DNA from 2 places in the Rhizobium sp. CAU 1783 genome. Region 2 is predicted to be linked to the other one. Evidence: riboswitches for the same ligand, from Rfam matches in the RefSeq annotation. Region 2 holds a riboswitch; the other holds the start of a gene.
What was found. A riboswitch is a leader RNA that binds a small molecule or an ion and turns the genes downstream of it on or off. The one in region 2 is predicted to bind S-adenosylmethionine.
Positions count from the first base shown of each region.

Region 1: another riboswitch for S-adenosylmethionine. It lies ahead of ACX93L_RS09240 (O-succinylhomoserine sulfhydrylase); the one in region 2 lies ahead of metA (homoserine O-acetyltransferase MetA).

Region 1 is NZ_JBTOLM010000002.1:509,524-514,510, forward strand. Features, by position in the region: gene ACX93L_RS09230 (Hsp33 family molecular chaperone) at 1-80, shown strand, start outside; gene apaG (Co2+/Mg2+ efflux protein ApaG) at 130-522, opposite strand; gene ACX93L_RS09240 (O-succinylhomoserine sulfhydrylase) at 726-1,910, opposite strand; SAM riboswitch at 1,959-2,037, opposite strand; gene ACX93L_RS09245 (2'-deoxycytidine 5'-triphosphate deaminase) at 2,112-3,209, shown strand; gene ACX93L_RS09250 (ion transporter) at 3,186-3,992, opposite strand; tRNA gene ACX93L_RS09255 (tRNA-Gly) at 4,128-4,201, shown strand; gene ACX93L_RS09260 (MFS transporter) at 4,227-4,987, opposite strand, start outside.
Region 2 is NZ_JBTOLM010000004.1:154,749-159,735, reverse strand. Features, by position in the region: gene ACX93L_RS17175 (vWA domain-containing protein) at 1-1,104, opposite strand, end outside; gene ACX93L_RS17170 (GNAT family N-acetyltransferase) at 1,110-1,562, opposite strand; gene metA (homoserine O-acetyltransferase MetA) at 1,564-2,487, opposite strand; SAM riboswitch at 2,564-2,642, opposite strand; gene ACX93L_RS17160 (AAA family ATPase) at 2,712-3,560, opposite strand; gene ACX93L_RS17155 (ubiquinone biosynthesis hydroxylase) at 3,681-4,895, opposite strand; gene tesB (acyl-CoA thioesterase II) at 4,980-4,987, shown strand, end outside.

The sequences.
Region 1 (4,987 bases), on a different contig from region 2:
CCGACGGTGTGATCACGGTCACCTGCGAGTTCTGCTCGTCGAGCTACCGTTATGAAGCGCAGGAAGTGCTGAGCGCCTGAGTGGCTCACGACAATGGAGGGGCGGGAACCACGTGTCCCGCCTCTTCTGTCAGTTCAGGACGCGCAGCATGCCCGGCGCATCGAGCGAAAAGGCCGGGATTTCAACGTCGAAGACGTCGCCGTCGTCGGTTTCCATCTGGTAGTGGCCGAACATCATGCCCGAGGGCGTGTCGAGCGGGCAGCCCGATGAGTATTCATAGGTATCGCCCGGACGAAGGCGCGGCTGCTCGCCGATGACGCCCGGTCCATTCACCTCGTCCACCTGGCCATTCTGGTCGGTAATGTGCCAGTAGCGGTGCGTCAGGCGTACGGGTTTGGAAGAGTGGTTGGCGATCACGATACGGTAGCCCCAGACATAGCGGCTGTCTTCCGGGTCGGATTGCTCCTCCAGGTAATAGGGTTCGACACTGACTTCGATATCGCGTGTCAGGGCACGATACATCCACTGGACCTTCTTAAAGCTCTGCTAGGCATAGCATACAGCATGTAACGCAATGCGGAAAAAACAAGGCCGTTAGACGGTCGAACCGTCCACGGCCTTGCGTTTTTGTCGTTAAAGCTAATGATTGACGTTAAGAACGCGGTCCGGGCGCGGCGTTTGCGGCCCGGACTTTTTTGGGTCTTTGTCTTCGTCCGGCCTTCGACTTAGGCCCTTACCGACTTCAGGGCGCGGGCAAAATCCTCGATCAGGTCCTGCGTGTCCTCGATGCCGCAGGACAGGCGAACCGTGCCGCCGGACATGCCGAGTTCGGCTCGTGCCTCGTCGGTCAGGTTCTTGTGCGTGGTCGTGGCCGGGTGCGTGATCAGGCTCTTGGCGTCACCGAGATTGTTGGAAATCTTGATGACCTCGAGCGCGTTCTGCAGCTTGAAGGCAGCTTCCTTGCCGCCCTTCATCTCGAAGCAGACGAGCGTCGAGCCGCCGGTCATCTGCTTGGCGATGATGTCGGCCTGCGGGTGGTCGGCGCGGCCTGGATAGCTCACCTTGGCGATCTGCGGCTGCTCTGCGAGGAAGTCGGCAATGGCCGCGGCACTCGCCGTCTGCTGCTTGACGCGCAGCGGAAGGGTCTCGATGCCCTTGAGCAGCGTCCACGCGTTGAACGGCGACATGGCCGGGCCTGTATGGCGGAAGTAGTCGTGCAGGTTTTCGTCGATCCATTCCTTCGACGAGAGCACGATGCCGCCGAGGCAGCGGCCCTGGCCGTCGATGTGCTTCGTCGCCGAATAGACGACGACATGGGCGCCGAGTTCGAGCGGCTTCTGGAAAAGCGGGGTTGCGAAGACATTGTCGACGATCAGCTTGGCGCCGACCTGGTTGGCAAGCTTGGCGACGCCGGCCACGTCGACGACTTCGAGCGTCGGATTGGTCGGGCTTTCGAGGAACATCACCTTGGTGTTCGGGCGGACCGCCGCTTCCCAGTTCTTCAGGTCGCGTCCGTCGACCAGCGTGAAGTCGACGCCATAGCGCGGCGCAAGCGTCTCGACGACGTAGCGGCAGGAACCGAACAGCGCGCGGGCCGCGACGATATGGTCGCCGGCCTTCACCTGGCAGAGCACGGCGGCGGCGACGGCAGCCATGCCGGACGCCATTGCGCGGGCGTCCTCGGCGCCTTCCAGCAGGCACATGCGCTTTTCGAACATGTCGTTGGTCGGGCTTCCGTAGCGGGCATAGATGTAGCCGTCGGTTTCGCCCTTGAAGCGCGCCTCGGCCGCTTCCGAGCTTTCGTAGACGAAGCCTTGGGTCAGGTAGATCGCCTCGGACGTCTCGCCGTAGGGCGAGCGCAGGGTTCCGCCATGGACCAGTTGGGTTGCCGGGCGCCAGTTCTTGCTCATGCCACTCAAGCCTTTCGAACACAAAAAAACCGGTCGCGAAATCGGACCGGTTTCAAGCACCCGGTCTCTTTAGCCATTTGTTTAACGTGGCTGCAAGCCGACCGGCCAAATCACCACGGGATAAGCTTGCCATACGCCCATCACAGGCTTGCGTCAATTCCTCCACTTTGGTTTTGTCGATCCCAAATAGGAAGAAACGACATGATCAGGACCACCGGCATTCTCTCGGACCGAGCCATCGGCACGCTTTTTGGCGAAGGGCGGCTGACGAGCGAGAGGATGCTTGATCAAGACCAGATCCAGCCGGCCAGTCTCGACCTCAGGCTGGGCGCCAAGGCGCTGCGCGTGCGAGCCAGCTTCATGCCCGGACGGGCGCATACCGTGGCCGAGAAGCTGGAGCGCCTGACCCTGCATGAGATCGACCTCGAGCACGGGGCTGTCCTGGAAACCGGGTGCGTCTACATCGTGCCGCTGATGGAGGCGCTCGACCTGCCCGCAGGGATGTCCGCTTCCGCCAATCCGAAGAGCTCGACCGGCCGCCTCGACATTTTCACCCGCGTGATGGTCGACAACGCCCAGGAGTTCGACAAGATCCCCGCCGGATACAAGGGCCCGCTGTATCTGGAGATTTCCCCGCGCACCTTCCCGGTGATTGTCCGGCGCGGTTCCAGGCTGTCGCAGATCCGTTTCCGCATTGGCCAGGCACTGCTCGGCGATCAGGAGCTGCTGGATCTTCATGCGTCCGAGACGCTGGTGGCGAGCGAAGCGCCGAACGTATCTGGCGGCGGCATTGCCCTGTCGATCGATCTGAAGGGCTCCGGGCCTGACGGTCTGATCGGTTACCGCGGCAAGCACCACACCTCCGTGATCGACGTCGACAAGAAGGCCGCCCATGACGTTCTCGACTTCTGGGAACCGCTCTACAGCCGCGGCCGCAACGATCTGATCCTCGATCCCGACGAGTTCTACATTCTCGTCTCCAACGAGGCGGTGCATGTGCCGCCGCTCTTTGCGGCCGAGATGACGCCCTACGACCCGCTGGTCGGCGAGTTCCGCGTGCACTATGCGGGCTTCTTCGATCCCGGTTTCGGCCACGCCGCCGCCGGCGGCACGGGAAGCCGGGCGGTACTCGAAGTGCGCAGCCACGAGGTTCCCTTCATCCTCGAGCATGGCCAGGTGATCGGTCGCCTGGTCTACGAGCACATGCAGGAACGGCCCCAGGGGCTTTACGGCAGCGGTGTCGGCTCGAACTATCAGGCCCAGGGCCTCAAGCTCTCAAAGCATTTCCGGCTCGGCTGAACCCCGCTCGCGCCGCAACGCCGAAAGCTCCCGTCGAAGCTCTCCGAGTTCCGCGAGGATCTTCTTCTGCTCGTCGACGATCAGGTCCTGGGACACCTGCGTCGGGATCTCGTGATCGGCCTGCATCGACGACACGATGATGCCGATGAAGAGATTGAGCACGGTGAACGACGTGGCAATGATGAAGGGAATGAAGAACACCCAGGCGAGCGGATGAAGCGCCATGATCGGCCGCACGACTTCGCCCGTCCATCCCTCGAGCGTCATCACCTGGAACAGCGTGAAGGCGGAGGCAGCGATCGTCCCGAACAGCTCGGGAAAGTCGGCAGCGAAGAGTTTTGTCGCGGCGACGGACGAGACATAGAAGACGAGGCTCAGCAGCAGGAAAATCGATCCCATGCCGGGCAGGGCGGAAAACAGCCCGCCGACCACGCGCCGCATCGACGGGACCGAGGAGATGAGGCGGAAGATCCGCAGCACCCGAAGTGCACGCAGGATGGAGATAGACTCTGTGCTCGGCACGATGGAAATGGCGATCACCACCAGGTCGAAGACCCGCCAGGGTTCCTGAAAGAATTCGCGCCGATAAACGACGAGCTTGGCCAGCACTTCGAACACGAAGACGGCAAGCAGCAATTGGTCGACCACATGCAGGGCCATGCCGAACCTGGCCATAATGACTGGGGAGGTTTCCAGCCCTAGTGTGACGGCATTGGCGAGCACGAGGAGGGTGATGAAGGAATCGAAGCGCTCGGAGGAAATGAGGCGACGCAGAGCATCCATGATGAAAAGTACCGGAACAACAAGGGCGATGAATATCCGGCGATTGTGCGTGCCTCTGGTTAAAATCTTCCTTCCGCAAGCCTCTCCTTCACCCTTGACAGCGGGCGCCAACTGTTGGAACTGTGCGGGCCGCAAGCGGGTGTAGCTCAATGGTAGAGCAGCAGCTTCCCAAGCTGAATACGAGGGTTCGATTCCCTTCACCCGCTCCAGCATTCTTCGGACCGCCGTGAACCTTCACTGCCGCTTTGAGGACAGGCTTCCGCCGTTGCTGCGCATTCGCCTTTCGAGGGTGATCAACCCGGCCAGGGTGATCAATGCGAATGCGGCGCCGCCGAGGAAGGTGCCTGATGGACCGATTACGTCCCACAGCAATCCGGCGATCACGCTCGCTGCGAGCAGTGCCGTGCCGGTGACGAGGTTGAACATGCCGAAGGCCGTGCCGCGCAGTTCGGCCGGCGCAGTGTCGGCCACCAGCGTCGACAGCAGCCCCTGGGTGAAACCCATGTGCAATCCCCAGATCGCCGCGCCCGCGGCGAGGCCGATCAAACCGGAAGAAAGCGCAAGAACGACATCGGCGACGACCAGTAGGCCGATGCCGATCGCCAGGAGCGTGGTGCGATCCACGCGATCGGAGAGTGCTCCGACCGGATAGGCGGACAGGAAGTAGGCAATGTTCATGACCACCATCACCGCGGGAACAAAAGCGATGGAAAGGCCGATATCCTGACCTTTGAGGACCAGGAAGGCCTCGCTGAAGCGGGCCAGCGTGAACGCTGACGCCACGGCGACGACCCACCAGTAATTGCCGCCGAGGCGCCGGAGTTCGCTACGGCTGAGCGGCATGCGAACCTTGCGCTCGGGACGCTCCCGTTTCGGCTCCCGGACTGCGACGATTATCAGGCCGGCGGAAATGAAGGCAGGGATGACCGCGATCCAGAACACGATCGTGAAGTTGTTGCTGAAGGCCCAGAGGAAGAGGATCGCAAGGAGCGGAC
Region 2 (4,987 bases):
CAGCCCGACCGAAGCTGTGTAGGTCCAGCGCTCCTGGCTGAGCGGGTTGATCCACAGGCTGCGGCGGAAGTGCCCGGTCAGCCGGTCGACCCAGACGGCGCCCGCCTCCGCGTTCCAGTGCTCGACAGACCCGCCGGAATGGGTGATCTCGTAGGGGCTCATCGAGGCGTCGCCAACGAAGATCAGCCGGTAGTCAGAGCCATAGGTGCGGATGACGTCGGCGGTCGGGATGACCTCGGCCATGCGGCGGCTGTTGTCCTTCCAAACCCGCTCATAGGGGCAGTTGTGGAAGTAGAAGTAATCCATGTGCTTGAATTCGGACCGGGCCGCCGAGAACAGCTCCTCGACGGTGCGGATATGGTCGTCCATCGAGCCGCCGACATCGAAGAACATCAGGAGCTTCACGGCATTGCGGCGCTCGGGCTGCGTCTTGAAGTCGAGATAGCCGTGTTCGGCCGTGGCGCGGATCGTCCCGGTAAGGTCGAATTCCTCCGCCGCCCCCTCGCGGATGAAGCGGCGCAGGCGCCTCAGCGCCACCTTGATGTTGCGAGTGCCGAGCTCCACCGTATCGTCGAGATTGCGGAACTCGCGCTTGTCCCAGACCTTGACCGCGCGGCGATGGCGGCTCTCGTCCTGGCCGATCCGCACGCCTTCCGGATTGTAGCCATGGGCGCCGAAGGGCGAAGTTCCCGCCGTGCCGATCCATTTCGAGCCGCCCTGGTGGCGCTCCTTCTGCTCGGCCAACCGCTGCCTGAGCGTCTCCATCAGCTTTTCGAAACCGCCAAGCGCCTCGACCAGTTTCTTGTCCTCGTCCGACAGGTGCTTTTCGGCGAGCTTCCTCAGCCATTCTTCCGGGATCGGCACGCTATCCACGCCGTCCCCACCCGAAGCCGCCTCCAGCCCGCCGAAGATCTTGGAAAAGACCCGGTCGAAACGGTCGATATGGCGCTCGTCCTTCACCAGCGCTGTCCGGGCAAGGAAGTAGAAGGCCTCCGTGTCGAACGCGGCCAGTCCCTTCTCCATGCCCTCGAGAAGAGCCAGGAACTCCCGGAGCGTGACCGGAACCTTCGCTTCTTTGAGATTGAGGAAGAAGGGGATGAACATCGCCGTCAGAAATTCTTCTGGTAGATGATGAAGGGCGTCTTCTCAGCGATCCGATCGTAGAGCCGGCGCGCGGTCGCATTAGACTCCTGCGTCATCCAGTAGACCTCCTTCGACCCTTCGGCGCGAGCCCTCTCGTACACCTCTTCGATCAGCGCGCGGCCGACACCACTGCCGCGGATCTCTGGATCGGCATAGAGATCCTGAAGATAGCAGATGTTATCGATATGCCAGCAGGACCGATGGAAGAGATAATGTGCAAGGCCCACGGGCCGACCATCAACGAGGGCCACGAGGCCGCGATAGTCTCCGGCCTCGTTTTCGGTCAGCCGCGCAAACGTCGTGGCATAGATCTCTTCCGGCAGTTCCGTCTTGTAGAAGGCGAGATAGTCCTTCCACAGGCGACGCCAGACGGTTTCGTCCTCGGCGAGAAGTGATCGTATCTCCACATTGCCAGCCATGTCAGCGCTCCAGCCCGATGTCCTGCAGATCATACGGCGTCATCTGGTAAATTTCGTTGATCCAGTTGCCGAACAGCAAGTGGGCGTGGCTGCGCCAGCGGTTGAGCGGCGCGATTGTCGGATCGTTGTGCGGGAAATAGTCGTGCGGCATCTTGATCGGCTGGCCGGCGTTCACGTCACGGAAATACTCGTCGGCGAGCGAGGTCGAATCATATTCGACGTGATTGAACATGTAGAGCCGGTTGGCGCGCTTCTCGTGCACCAGGCAGACGCCCATCTCGTCGGATTCCATTAGGATCTCGAGCGACGGCACCTTCTCGATGTCGGCACGGCGCACCTCGGTCCAGCGCGACACAGGCACCTGGAAGTCGTCGGAAAAGCCATTGAGGTAGACCGAGGACGGCGCGAGGTTGCGATGGCGATAGACGCCGAACGCCTTCTGCTTCAGCGCATGCTTGGGCACCTTGTGGAAATGGTAGATGGCGGCCATCGCCCCCCAACAGACATTCATCGTCGAATGGACGTTGGTCTCGGTCCAGTCGAAGATCTGCTCCATCTCGCTCCAGTAGGTGACGTCCTCGTACTCGAGCGTCTCGACCGGGGCGCCGGTGATGATGAAGCCGTCGAACTTGCGGCCCTTCACCTCTTCCCAGGTCTGGTAGAAGGAAAGCAGGTGTTCTTCTGAGGTGTTCTTGGCCTTGTGGCCGCCGACCCTGACGAGGCTGAGTTCGACCTGCAGCGGCGAAGCGCCGATCAGGCGGGCAAACTGGACCTCGGTCTTGATCTTGTTTGGCATGAGGTTGAGCAGGCCGATCTGCAGCGGGCGAATGTCCTGGCGGACGGCCACCGTCTCGGTCATCACCCGCACACCCTCGTGGACGAGGGTTTCGAAGGCGGGCAGCGTATCGGGTATCCTGATCGGCATCGTTTCATTCCCAGCATCGGCGGCAAAACCGCAAAATAAAACCGGCGGCGAGAAATCGCGACCGGTGCACGGGAAAATACGACTTTCCTCGGCCCCTTTAGCGACTTCTTTAACGTGGCTGCAAGCCGGCCGGCCAAATCACCACGGGACGATCCTAGATAGCTTTCCCGCCGCGGCGGGTCAACGAAAAAGGATATTGCGCCGCGGCCGGCAAGAACGGAACGTCAGCCCTGGCGCCCCTCACGACGCGCCATGAAAGCCAGCCGTTCGAAGAGATGCACATCCTGCTCGTTCTTGAGGAGCGCGCCGTGCAGCTTGGGCAGGGCCTGTTTCGGATCGACACGCAGGTCGGCGGGATCGACATCCTCGGCCACCAGCAGCCGGATCCAGTCGAGGGCCTCCGAGGTCGAGGGCTTCTTTCTCAGGCCCGGCGTCTCGCGGATCTCATAGAACTGGGTGAGTGCCGAGCGGATCAGCGCCTGCTTGATGCCCGGATAGTGGACCTCGACGATGCGCGAGAGCGTTTCGGCGTCGGGGAAACGGATATAGTGGAAGAAGCAGCGGCGCAGAAACGCGTCCGGCAGTTCCTTCTCGTTGTTGGAGGTGATGATGACGATCGGCCTCACCTTCGCCTTCACCGTCTCGCCGGTCTCGTAAACATGGAATTCCATGCGGTCGAGTTCCTGCAGGAGGTCGTTCGGGAACTCGATGTCGGCCTTGTCGATTTCGTCGATCAGGAGGACCGTCTTGCGGCCTGCGGCAAAGGCCTGCCACAGCTTTCCCTGGCGGATATAGTTGCGAACATCGTTGACCCGCTCGTCGCCAAGCTGGCTGTCGCGCAACCGCGAGACCGCGTCATACTCGTAGAGGCCCTGCTGCGCCTTCGTCGTCGACTTGATGCTCCACTCGATCATGTCGAGGCCAAGCGCCGCGGCCACCTGGCGGGCAAGCTCGGTCTTGCCCGTGCCGGGTTCGCCCTTCACCAGCAGCGGACGCTCGAGTGCGATTGCCGCATTGACAGCGACCATCAGGTCCTTGTCGGCGATATAGTCGGCGGTGCCGGTAAACTGCATGGGTCTTGTTCCTGAACTCTCGGGTCGCGGTGAACCTAGTGACGGTCACACGGCGCCGCAAGATGGGCTTTCGGCGGGATCGGCACACACCCTGGCGACGGCGTTGCCGGACGGCGAAACTCAGATCGCCTCGCCGGCCAGAAGCTTCGGCCGCCCGCCGCCGGCGGTCCCGGCGGCTTCGCGGATGAAATAGGACTTAAGGCCCGGCAGGCGGTCAACCATGCCGAGCCCCACGTCCCGCAGGACACGAAGCGGCGTGATGTCGTTGGAGAACATCCGGTTCAGCACGTCGGTGGTGACGCCCATTCGGAACGTGTCGAAACGGCGCCACGTCTGGTAGCGTTCCAGCACGTTGAGATCGCCGATATCGAGACCGAGGCGGTCCGCGTCGACGATCGTCTCGGCGAGTGCGGCGACATCTTTAAAGCCGAGATTGAGGCCCTGGCCCGAAATCGGATGGATCCCGTGGGCGGCGTCACCCGCCAGCGCCAGCCTTGGCGCCACGAATTCGCGTGCGAGCGTCAGGCCGAGCGGAAAGGCGCGGCGGTCGCCGACGGCGCGGATCGTTCCAAGCTTGTGGCCGAAGCGACGCTCCAGCTCCTCCTCGAAGACGAGGTCGTCGGACGCGACCAGCCGGTCGGCATCGTCCGTGCGCTCGGTCCAGACCAGCGACGAACGGTTGCCCTTGAGCGGCAGGATGGCAAAGGGGCCGGCCGGCAGGAAATGTTCCTCCGCCGCTCCCTCGTGGGGACGTTCATGCTCGACGGTCGTCACAATGCCGGACTGGCCATAATTCCAGCTGACGGTCTTGATGCCGGCAAGGTCGCGAAGCTTCGAACGTACGCCGTCGCAGGCGACGACCAGCCGCGCTGAAACGACGGAACCGTCGGAGAGAGAAAGCTCGGCCGCCGGACCGGCATTGCGGAAGCCGACCGCGCGTACACCGTGGCGAATCGTGATACCGGCCCTGCTGCAGGCTTCCCGCAACGCACCAACCATCGCGACATTCGGGATCATGTGGGCAAACGGCCGCCCCTCTTCCACAGCGCCGTCGAAGGTGAGGAACACCGGACGGACCGGATCGGACGTCTTCGAATCGGTGACGATCATCCTGGTGATCGGCTGGGCCTCCGGCTCGATCAAGTCCCAGATGCCGAACACGTCAAGCATCTTGGTGGCGGCGGCAATGATCGCCGAGGCGCGTGGATCCTTTTTCCACGCCTCTTCGGGCGCCGCCTCGATCACTTCCACGGCAAGATGCGGGGCCGCCTGCTTGACCGCGACCGCGACCGAGAGCCCCACATAACCACCGCCGACGATCAGCAAATCCAGCATGACGAAATTCCTTTACCCTTGTGCACGCCCGCGCTCCTATATAGATCAGCGTTGAACTAGTTCCTACAAGCGGGGCGCGCTATTATGCCGAA